Regions from separate parts of the Burkholderia multivorans ATCC BAA-247 genome, predicted to be linked through region 1. Evidence: predicted binding sites of a transcription regulator. Region 1 holds the regulator's gene; the other holds the start of a gene.
What was found. Region 1 encodes FliA, which starts transcription of late flagellar genes. Its sites were predicted from a motif close to CTAAAGTTTNNNNNNNNNNNGCCGNTA; they were not measured.
Positions count from the first base shown of each region.

Region 1 (4,854 bases):
CTGACGCAGCAGCGCGATGCGCTGCGCGCCCGTACGCAAACCGCGCCCGCCGCGTCGGCCGGCGCCGCACACGCGCCGCAGGACGCAGCGCCCGCGGCGTCGCCCGACTGGATGCGCGATGTCGCACGCGAGGCGGAACGGCGCGCGCCGGCCGCCGCGCGCACGACCGACGCGGCTGCCGCGAAAGCGGCCGACCGCGCGCGGCTGTCCGCCGATACGGCGGCTGCCGTCGCCGACGCGGTGAAGTCCGGCGTCGAGCGCATCGTCAACGACACGGTGATGCACGAGCTCGGCGCGCTGCGCGGGATGATGGAAGCGCAGTTCGACAACCTGATGTGGCACGACCGTCAACGCCGCAGCCCGGTGCACGGCGCACTGTCGAAGCATCTGTTCGCCGCCGGTTTTTCCGCGCAGCTCGTGCGGATGCTCGTCGATCGTCTACCGGCCGGCGACGGTGCGCAGACGTTCGACGCGGCGCTCGAATGGGCGCAGTCGGTGCTCGCCGCGAACCTGCCGGTGCTCGGCAGCGAGGACGCACTGATGGAGCGCGGCGGCGTATTCGCGCTGATGGGGCCGACCGGCGTCGGCAAGACGACCACGACCGCGAAGCTCGCCGCACGCTGCGTGATGCGCTTCGGCGCGAGCAAGGTCGCGCTGCTGACGACCGACAGCTACCGGATCGGCGGCCACGAGCAGCTGCGCATCTTCGGCAAGATCCTCGGCGTGCCGGTCCACGCCGTGAAGGACGCCGGCGATCTGTCGCTCGCGCTGTCCGAGCTGCGCAACAAGCACATCGTGCTGATCGACACGATCGGGATGAGCCAGCGCGACCGCGCGGTGTCCGACCAGATCGCGATGCTGCACGGCGCGAGCACGCCGGTGCAGCGGCTGCTGCTGCTCAACGCGACGAGCCACGGCGACACGCTCAACGAAGTCGTGCAGGCGTATCGCAGCGCCGGCGACCGCGCCGATCTCGCGGGGCCCGACCTGGCCGGGCCTGACCTGGCCGGCTGCATTCTGACGAAGCTCGACGAGGCGACGCATCTCGGCGGCGCGCTCGACACCGTGATCCGCTACAAGCTGCCCGTGCACTACGTGTCGACCGGCCAGAAGGTGCCGGAAAACCTGTACGTCGCGACCACGCGCTTCCTGCTGAAGAGCGCGTTCTGCGTGCCGCGCGACGGCTCGCCGTTCGTCCCGCAGGACGACGACATGCCGCTGCTGCTGTCCGCGCTGACCGCCCGCGCGGCCGCCGATCTGCACGAGGTGCGATTTGGATAAACGAACGATCGACCAGGCCGAAGGACTGCGGCGCCTGCTGGCCGGGCGCGGTTCGCGCATCGTCGCGGTGACGGGCGGGCCGACCGGCGTCGGCTGCACGTCGACCGTCGTGAACGTCGCTGCCGCGCTCGCGGCGCTCGGCAAGGACGTGCTCGTCGTCGACGAGCGCGCGGACGTGCATTCGGCCGCCGCGACGCTCGCCGGCGCATGGCTGCGCGACGGCGAGCGCACGCGCGTCGCCGCCGGTTTCTGGCTGTGCGCGAGCGCGCAGGCCGCGCGAGCGGGCTACGGCGATGCGCAGCTGAGCGACTTCGTCGACGGCCCGGCCGACATCGTGCTGATCGACGCGCAGCGCGGCGCCGACGGCACGCTGTCGACGCTCGCGCGCGAAGCGCACGACGTGCTGATCGTCACGCGCGTGGCCGCGCACGCGATCACCGAAGCGTACGCGTGCATGAAGCGGCTGCATTTCGCGCACGCGACCGCGCAGTTCCGCGTGCTCGTGAACCACGTCGGCAGCCATGCCGATGCGAAGACCGCGCTCGACAATCTCGCGGGCGTCGCGAGCCGCTATCTGACCGTGTCGATCGCCGATGCCGGCTGCGTGAGCGCCGATCCGCTCGTCGAGCACGCGCGTGCACTGACGCGCTCCGCGGTCGACGCGTTTCCGTCGTCGCCCGCGGCGCGCGACTACCGAAAGATCGCGGCCGACCTGCTGTACTGGCCGATGCGCCCGCGTGCGGGCACAGGTTCCGCGCGCGAGCTGCGCGCGGGCGGGCAGCCGTCGTACCGGACGGGCGCGGCGCACGCCGCATGAGCGCCACCGGAAGGAGAGAGCCATGATGTACAACGCTCAGGGAAAGATCTCGCAGGCCGACGTGCTCGCGCAGTACGCGCCGCTCGTGCGTCGTCTCGGGCTGCAGCTCGTCGCGAAGATGCCGGCGAGCGTCGATCTCGACGACCTGATCCAGGCCGGCATGATCGGGTTGATGGATGCGGCCGGCCGCTACAAGGAAGATCAGGGCGCGCAGTTCGAGACCTACGCGACGCAGCGGATCCGCGGCGCGATGCTCGACGAGCTGCGCAGCAACGACTGGCTGCCGCGCAGCCTGCGCAAGACCTCGCGCGAGGTCGAACTCGCGGTGCACCAGGTCGAGCAGCGGCTCGGCCGCGCCGCGAGCGAGGCCGAGATCGCGCAGCACCTGAACATGCCGCTCGACGAATACCAGGCGATGCTGCAGGACCTGCACGGCAGCCAGCTCATCTACTACGAGGATTTCGACCGTGCGGCCGACGACGAGCCGTTCCTCGACCGCTATCGCGTCGATCACGCCGATCCGTTGTCGGCGCTGCTCGACGAGCATCTGCGCGGCGCGCTCGTCGAGGCGATCGAGCGGCTGCCCGAGCGCGAGAAGCTGCTGATGTCGCTCTACTACGAGCGCGGACTGAATCTGCGCGAGATCGGCGCCGTGCTCGAGGTCAGCGAATCGCGCGTGTGCCAGCTGCATAGCCAGGCGGTCGCGCGATTGCGCGCGCGGCTGCGCGAGCAGGCGTGGGTCGGCGCGGAAAGCTGAAGCGCGCGCGGCCGGCGGCGCATCGCGCCGTTCGCCCGGCCGTTCCTCGATCGGACGCGGCCTGCTCAACTGCAGCATGGTGAGATTGCGCGCGTCGAGAATCGGTGCGACCGCGTCGGCAGCACGAGTCTCCCGATCGATCGGCCAGCCGATCGCGCGTGCGAGCATCGCGACCCAGAGCGCCCGCGCGCATCTCGATAAAGGGGCGCGCTTCGCTCTGCGCGCCCGTCGCGACGGCGATCGACGCGGCCGACGCAAGAAATTTCCGTCGCGATTTGCTACAATCGCAGCCGTTTTCCGAGGAGCGTTGCGACGGACCTTCTGCGTCCGCCAGGCTCGGAAGGCTTCACCAGGCAGCCGTGCGGCGACATTCGCGCCGGCCCGCCTCCTGAACGGCGCTCACGTCATCAATTTCTAGAACTTTTTTAGAAAGGAGGGCGTGATGAGCGCCGTTATCGATTCGAAAGCTTCCCAGGATTACGTCGTCGCCGACATGGCACTTGCCGGCTGGGGCCGCAAGGAGCTGAACATCGCCGAGACCGAAATGCCGGGCCTCGTGCAGATCCGCGACGAATACAAGGCGCAGCAGCCGCTGAAGGGCGCGCGCATCGCCGGCTCGCTGCACATGACGATCCAGACCGGCGTGCTGATCGAGACGCTGAAGGCGCTCGGCGCCGACGTGCGCTGGGCATCGTGCAACATCTTCTCGACGCAGGACCACGCGGCCGCCGCGATCGTCGAGGCCGGCACGCCGGTGTTCGCGTTCAAGGGCGAATCGCTCGACGAATACTGGGAGTTCTCGCACCGTATCTTCGAATGGCCGAACGGCGAATTCGCGAACATGATCCTCGACGACGGCGGCGATGCGACGCTGCTGCTGATCCTCGGCGCGAAGGCCGAGAAGGATCGCTCGGTGATCGCGAAGCCGACCAACGAGGAAGAAGTCGCGCTGTACAAGTCGATCGCGCGCCACCTCGACATCGACGCGAACTGGTACTCGAAGCGCCTCGCGCACATCAAGGGCGTGACCGAAGAAACGACGACCGGCGTGCACCGCCTGTACCAGATGGAAAAGGACGGCCGCCTGCCGTTCCCGGCGTTCAACGTGAACGATTCGGTCACGAAGTCGAAGTTCGACAACCTGTACGGCTGCCGCGAGTCGCTCGTCGACGGCATCAAGCGTGCGACCGACGTGATGATCGCGGGCAAGGTCGCGGTCGTCGCCGGCTACGGCGACGTGGGCAAGGGCTGCGCGCAGTCGCTGCGCGGCCTTGGCGCGACCGTGTGGGTTACCGAAATCGATCCGATCTGCGCGCTGCAGGCGGCGATGGAAGGCTACCGCGTCGTGACGATGGAATACGCGGCCGACAAGGCCGACATCTTCGTGACCGCGACCGGCAACTATCACGTGATCACGCACGATCACATGAAGGCGATGCGTCACAACGCGATCGTCTGCAACATCGGCCACTTCGATTCGGAAATCGACGTCGCGTCGACGCGCCAGTACCAGTGGGAAAACATCAAGCCGCAGGTCGACCACATCATCTTCCCGGACGGCAAGCGCATCATCCTGCTGGCCGAAGGCCGCCTCGTGAACCTCGGCTGCGCGACCGGCCACCCGTCGTTCGTGATGTCGAACTCGTTCGCGAACCAGACGCTCGCGCAGATCGAACTGTTCACGCGCGGCGACCAGTACGAGAACAAGGTCTACGTGCTGCCGAAGCATCTCGACGAGAAGGTCGCGCGTCTGCACCTCGCGCGCATCGGCGCGCAGCTGTCGACGCTGTCGGACGAGCAGGCCGCGTACATCGGCGTGCAGAAGGAAGGTCCGTTCAAGCCGAACCACTACCGCTACTGATGCGTGCCGCCGCTGCCACGCCGCATGCGCCTCGCGCGCACGCGGCGCGGCAGCGCGGCGTCATCCGGCCGGGCGGCCTGCCGCACGCATTTGCGCGCGGGCCGCTCGCGCCGGCGGCCACCGATCGACAACCGAAGA
Region 1 is NZ_CP009832.1:330,826-335,679, forward strand. It holds gene flhF (flagellar biosynthesis GTPase FlhF) at 1-1,281, shown strand, start outside; gene NP80_RS13950 (MinD/ParA family ATP-binding protein) at 1,274-2,098, shown strand; gene NP80_RS13955 (RNA polymerase sigma factor FliA) at 2,121-2,855, shown strand; S-adenosyl-L-homocysteine riboswitch at 3,149-3,263, shown strand; gene ahcY (adenosylhomocysteinase) at 3,295-4,716, shown strand.

Region 2 (4,854 bases), 350 kb from region 1:
GGCCACGGCGCCCGAGTCCATCCACTTGAGCCCTTCGATGCCGCTCGTGTCGCTGCCCTGCAGGATGCGGTCGATCAGCACGCCGGCCTTGTCCTCGCCGAGCGCCTTCGTCAGCACCGAGCGGATGTACTCGCTCGAATCGAGCGACAGCGCGGTGTGCTGCTCGGCTTCCTTCACGAACTCCTGCAGCACGTCCTCGACCTGCTCGCGCGTGACGTTCTTCAGCGCGGCCATCGCGGCGCCGATCTTCTGCACCTCGCGCGGCGCGAGGAAGCGGAATACCTGCGCGGCTTCTTCCTCGCCGATCGACATCAGCAGCAGCGCGCTTTTGGTCAAGCCTTCAGCGTTCATCGGACACCCAGTTCTTCACGACGGTCGCAACGATCTTCGGATCCTGGCGGGCGATCGTGCGCGCGTAGTCGAGGTTGCGTTCGTAGCGGTTCTTCTCGTTTTCGAAGGCGAGCAGCGCCGTATCGGACTCGCTTTCCGGCTCGGGCGCCGGCAGCCCGTCGAGCACGACCGGCTCGCCCGGCAGCGCGAGCGCCGGCGCCGGCGGCTCGGGCGGCGGGAACGCGCGGCGCATCGCCGGCCGCACGAACATGAAGTAGAGCGCCGCCGCGGCTGCCGCAATGCCGAGCCACTTCGCCGCTTCCTTCGCGAGCGCGATCATGTCGGGCTGGCGCCACCACGGCAGGTCGGCGTTCGGATCGGTCGCGGTCGAGAACGCGCTGTTCATCACGTTCACCGAGTCGCCGCGCTTCGCGTCGTAGCCCATCGCGTCCTTCACGAGCTGCTCGATCTGCGCGAGCTTCGCGGGCGGCAGCGGCTGCATCGTCACGTGGCCCTTCGCGTCGGCGACCGGCTGATAGTTGACGACGACGGCGACCGACAGCCGCTTCACGGTGCCCATCGGCTGCTCGACGTGGCGGATCGTCTTGTCGAGCTCGTAGTTGGTCGTCTGGTCCTTGCGGTCGCTGACCGGCGTCGTCTGCGGTGCGTTCGCGCCGTTGCCGGCGACGATCGGCGCGGAAGCCGGCTGCGGCGGCGTGTTCGACAGCGCGCCCGGCACGCCCGACGCGCCGCTTTGCGCGAGCTCGGTCGAGGTGCTGGTCTGCTGGCTGCGGATCGCCGCCTGCTGCGGCGAACCGTTCGGCCCATAGCTTTCGGACGTCTGTTCGAGCTTCGAGAAGTCGATGTCGGCGCTGACCTGCGAGCGCGCGTTGCCGGCGCCGAAGATCGGGGCGAGGATCGCGTCGATGCGCTTCTGCGTGTTGCGCTCGACTTGCTGCACGTATTTCAGCTGGCTCGCGTCGAGGCCGGTTGCCGACGCCGGCTGCGTGAGCAGATTGCCGTCCTGGTCGACGATCGTGACGTTCTTCGCCGGCATGTCGGGCACGCCGGACGACACCATCCGGGTGATCGCCTGCACCTGGCCTTCGTCGAGCACGCGGCCCGGGTACAGATCGACGAACACCGACGCGCTCGGCGCCTCGCGATCGCGGACGAAGACGGACGGCTTCGGAATCGCGAGATGCACGCGCGCGCCGCGCACGGCGTTGATCGACTCGATCGTGCGCTGCAGCTCGCCTTCGAGCGCGCGCTGGTAATTGACCTGTTCGGCGAACTGGCTGATCCCGAACTTCTGGTTGTCCATCAGCTCGAAGCCGACCGCGCCGCCCTTCGGCAGCCCCAGCGCCGCGAGCTTGAGCCGCGTTTCGTGCACCTGGGCCGCCGGCACGAGGATCGCGCCGCCGGCGTCGGCGAACTTGTAGGGCACGTTGGCCTGCTGCAGCGCGGCGATGATCGCGCCGCCGTCGCGGTCGGACAGGTTGCTGTACAGCACGCGATAGTCGGGCGCCCGGCTCCACAGCACGAGCGCCGTGACGACCGCGACCGCGAACGCGACGGCGATCAGGAACGGCAGCTTCGGATTGCCCTTCATCCGCGCGATGCCCGGAATGCGTTCCGCGAAGCCGCCGAGCCCGAAATCCGCGCCCGCGCCGCCCGCGCCCGGCAGCGCGGCGGCCGCGGCGGCGCCGGGCACCGGGCTGGCGAGGCCCGCGCGGGCATCGGGATTGATCAGCGAATTGGCCTGCGAATCCATGCGTCGAGGTTCTCCGGAGCGGGACGACTGAGCCGCTCGGACGAGCGGGCGGACAATGACACGATGCGATTATCGGCATCCGCGCCCGGTCTCGATCGACCGAAAAGAGCCGGGTTTCCCCCGTACTTTCGCGGCTTTGCCGCACGGTGCGCTGCTATTCTTTTTCGCGATCCGGGATGGTGCGGCCATTGCGCACGCGCGGATCGCCCGGTGCGGCCGGGTCATTTCTTTCTATGTCTGGGGACAGCATGACTGCGAACGTCAGCGGAATCGGTTCGGTGTTGCAACAGATGCAGGCGATGGCCGCGCAGGCGTCGGGCGGCGTCGCGAGCCCGGCGGCCGCGCTCGCCGGCTCGGGCGCGGCGACGGCCGGCACGTTTGCGAGCGCGATGAAGGCCTCGCTCGACAAGATCAGCGGCGACCAGCAGCGCGCGCTCGGCGAAGCGCAGGCATTCGAGGTCGGCGCGGCGAACGTGTCGCTGAACGACGTGATGGTCGACATGCAGAAGGCCAATATCGGTTTCCAGTTCGGGCTGCAGGTCCGCAACAAGCTCGTGAGCGCTTACAACGACATCATGCAGATGTCGGTGTGACGCGCGGGCCGCTGCCCCGCCTTCGTCGCCGGCCGGCGCGCCGGCCCGCTGCGGCGCTCGCCGCGCACCGCTCGCCGCGCACCGCTCGCCGCGCACCGCTCGCCGCGCATCGCGCGCCGCGCGCCTAAAGCTTTCCCGTTCCTTTCCGATAACTCAGGGAGAAAACCGCGCCGTGCGACGCACGGCAGCGGCCCCCGTCATAGCCAAGCATCAACAAGGAGAAGCGCATGTTTTCCCCAGGACACGCTGGAGCCAATGCCTACGCGCGTGTCGGCGTCGAGACCGGGGTGATGGGCGCCTCCCCGCACCGGCTGATCGCGATGCTCTATCAGGGCGCGCGCCAGGCCGTCGCGCTCGCGCGCATGCATCTGCAGCAGGGCAACGTGCCGGCGCGCGGCGACGCGATCGGCAAGGCGATCCGCATCGTCGAAAGCGGCCTGCAGGCCGCGCTGAACCGCGAGGCGGGCGGCGAGATCGCCGCGCGCCTCGACGCGCTGTACGCGTATATCGGCCGGCGGCTGCTCGAAGCGAATGCGCAGGCGAGCGACGCGATGCTGGTCGAGGTCGACGGACTACTCGCGACGCTCGAGGAAGCATGGACCGGCATCGGCCCCGAAGTCGCGCGGATGGCCGCGCAGCAGACGGGCGATATGCCGAGATGAATCGCAAGGCCGACTACTTCGCACGCTACGAGGCGCTCGCGGCCGTGTCGGGCCGGATGCTGCGCGCGGCGCGCGGCGCCGACTGGCATGCGCTGTCGGGGCTGCAGGACGAGTATCTGCGGCTCGTCGATGCGCTGAAGGAGGCCGAGCGGGACATCGCGCTCGACGAATCGGAACTGGGCCGCAAGCTCGCGCTGATCCGCCGGATCCTCGCGGACGACGCGGCGATCCGCGATCTCGCGAGCCCCGAAGTCGCGCGGCTGTCCGCGTTGTTCGAGACGCGGCGTTCGACCAAGGTATTGACCGAGCTCTACCGCACGCGCGGCTAGAGCCCGTATTCCGGGGCAGCGCGGCGGCCTCGTTCCCGGAGTGCGCAACGATGTGGCCGAGGTGAGCAGGCTCCGATCATGACCGGTATCGACTCCGTTGCGGCCGCGCTGCTCGCGAGCCGTCTCGACAGCCTGCTGACCGGCGGCGTAGCGTCGGCGGCCGCCGGCGGCGCCGCGGCGCAGGTCGGCACGCCGGGCGCCGGCGTCGCGCCGTCGTCCGAGGCGAGCGGCGCGCTGCCGCAGCCGCCCGCGGCCTCCACGCAGACCGCGCTGTCCGATGTCGCGCGCGTGCTCGATGCGATCGCGCGCACGGGCGGCGATGCCACGCCTGCCGTCGTCGGGCGCATGCCGCTCGTACCCGATCCGGCCGCGCTGTTCGCCGCGGCGGCGGATGACGCCGCCGGGCAGTCCGGGCATGCGACCGCAGCGGCCGCTTCGGGCCCCGCGCCGGGCGCTGCCGCCGCCACTGCCGCCGCCACTGCCGCCGCCACTGCCGCCGACGCCGCGCCGCCGTCGCTTGCCGGCGCCTTGCGGGCGGCGCTCGCGCAGGCGGTCGGCGAAAGCGGTCTCTTCTACGAATCCCATCTCGCGCAGTGGTTCGCCGGCCAGCGACCGCTCGCGACGCTGCTGCGCGAGCCGCAGGCGCGCATCGCGAGCGCGCAGACGTCGGCCGATCCGGACGCCGCGCCGGACGACGATGCGCTCGATGTCTTGCTCACGCCACGCCTGTCGCTGCCGTCCGCGCGCGCGGCGGTTCAGCCGGGCGCCGCTGCGTCGGGCGCCGCTGCGTCCGGCGGCGCGCGGCCGGACGGCTCCGCCCCGGAACCGATGCCGGGCGCTCAGCCGCATCCGCCGCTCGCGCGCGCGGCGGCGGACGCAACCGATCCGCTGCACGAACTCGCCGACTGGCGCGCGTCGGTCGCGCGCCCGGCCGACGCCGCAGCGCCGTCCGACGCGGCGCCGCCGACGCCCGTGCATCCGGCGGCCGTGCCGGTCGTCCGGCAGCAGCTCGACACGCTCGCGACCGACCAGTTTCGCTGGACCGGCGAAGCGTGGCCGGGCGTGCGCGTCGACTGGACGATCGAGCCCGACGAGCCGGGCGGGCGCGCGCCGCGCAGCGGCGACGACGCGGGCGACGGCATCGCGTGGCGCACGCGGCTCACGCT
Region 2 is NZ_CP009832.1:3,404,798-3,409,651, reverse strand. It holds gene fliG (flagellar motor switch protein FliG) at 1-351, opposite strand, end outside; gene fliF (flagellar basal-body MS-ring/collar protein FliF) at 341-2,104, opposite strand; gene fliE (flagellar hook-basal body complex protein FliE) at 2,353-2,697, shown strand; gene fliS (flagellar export chaperone FliS) at 2,925-3,359, shown strand; gene NP80_RS28290 (flagellar protein FliT) at 3,356-3,688, shown strand; gene fliK (flagellar hook-length control protein FliK) at 3,767-4,854, shown strand, end outside.
Region 2: the regulator FliA is predicted to act here: its motif matches at 2,822-2,848, upstream of fliS (flagellar export chaperone FliS).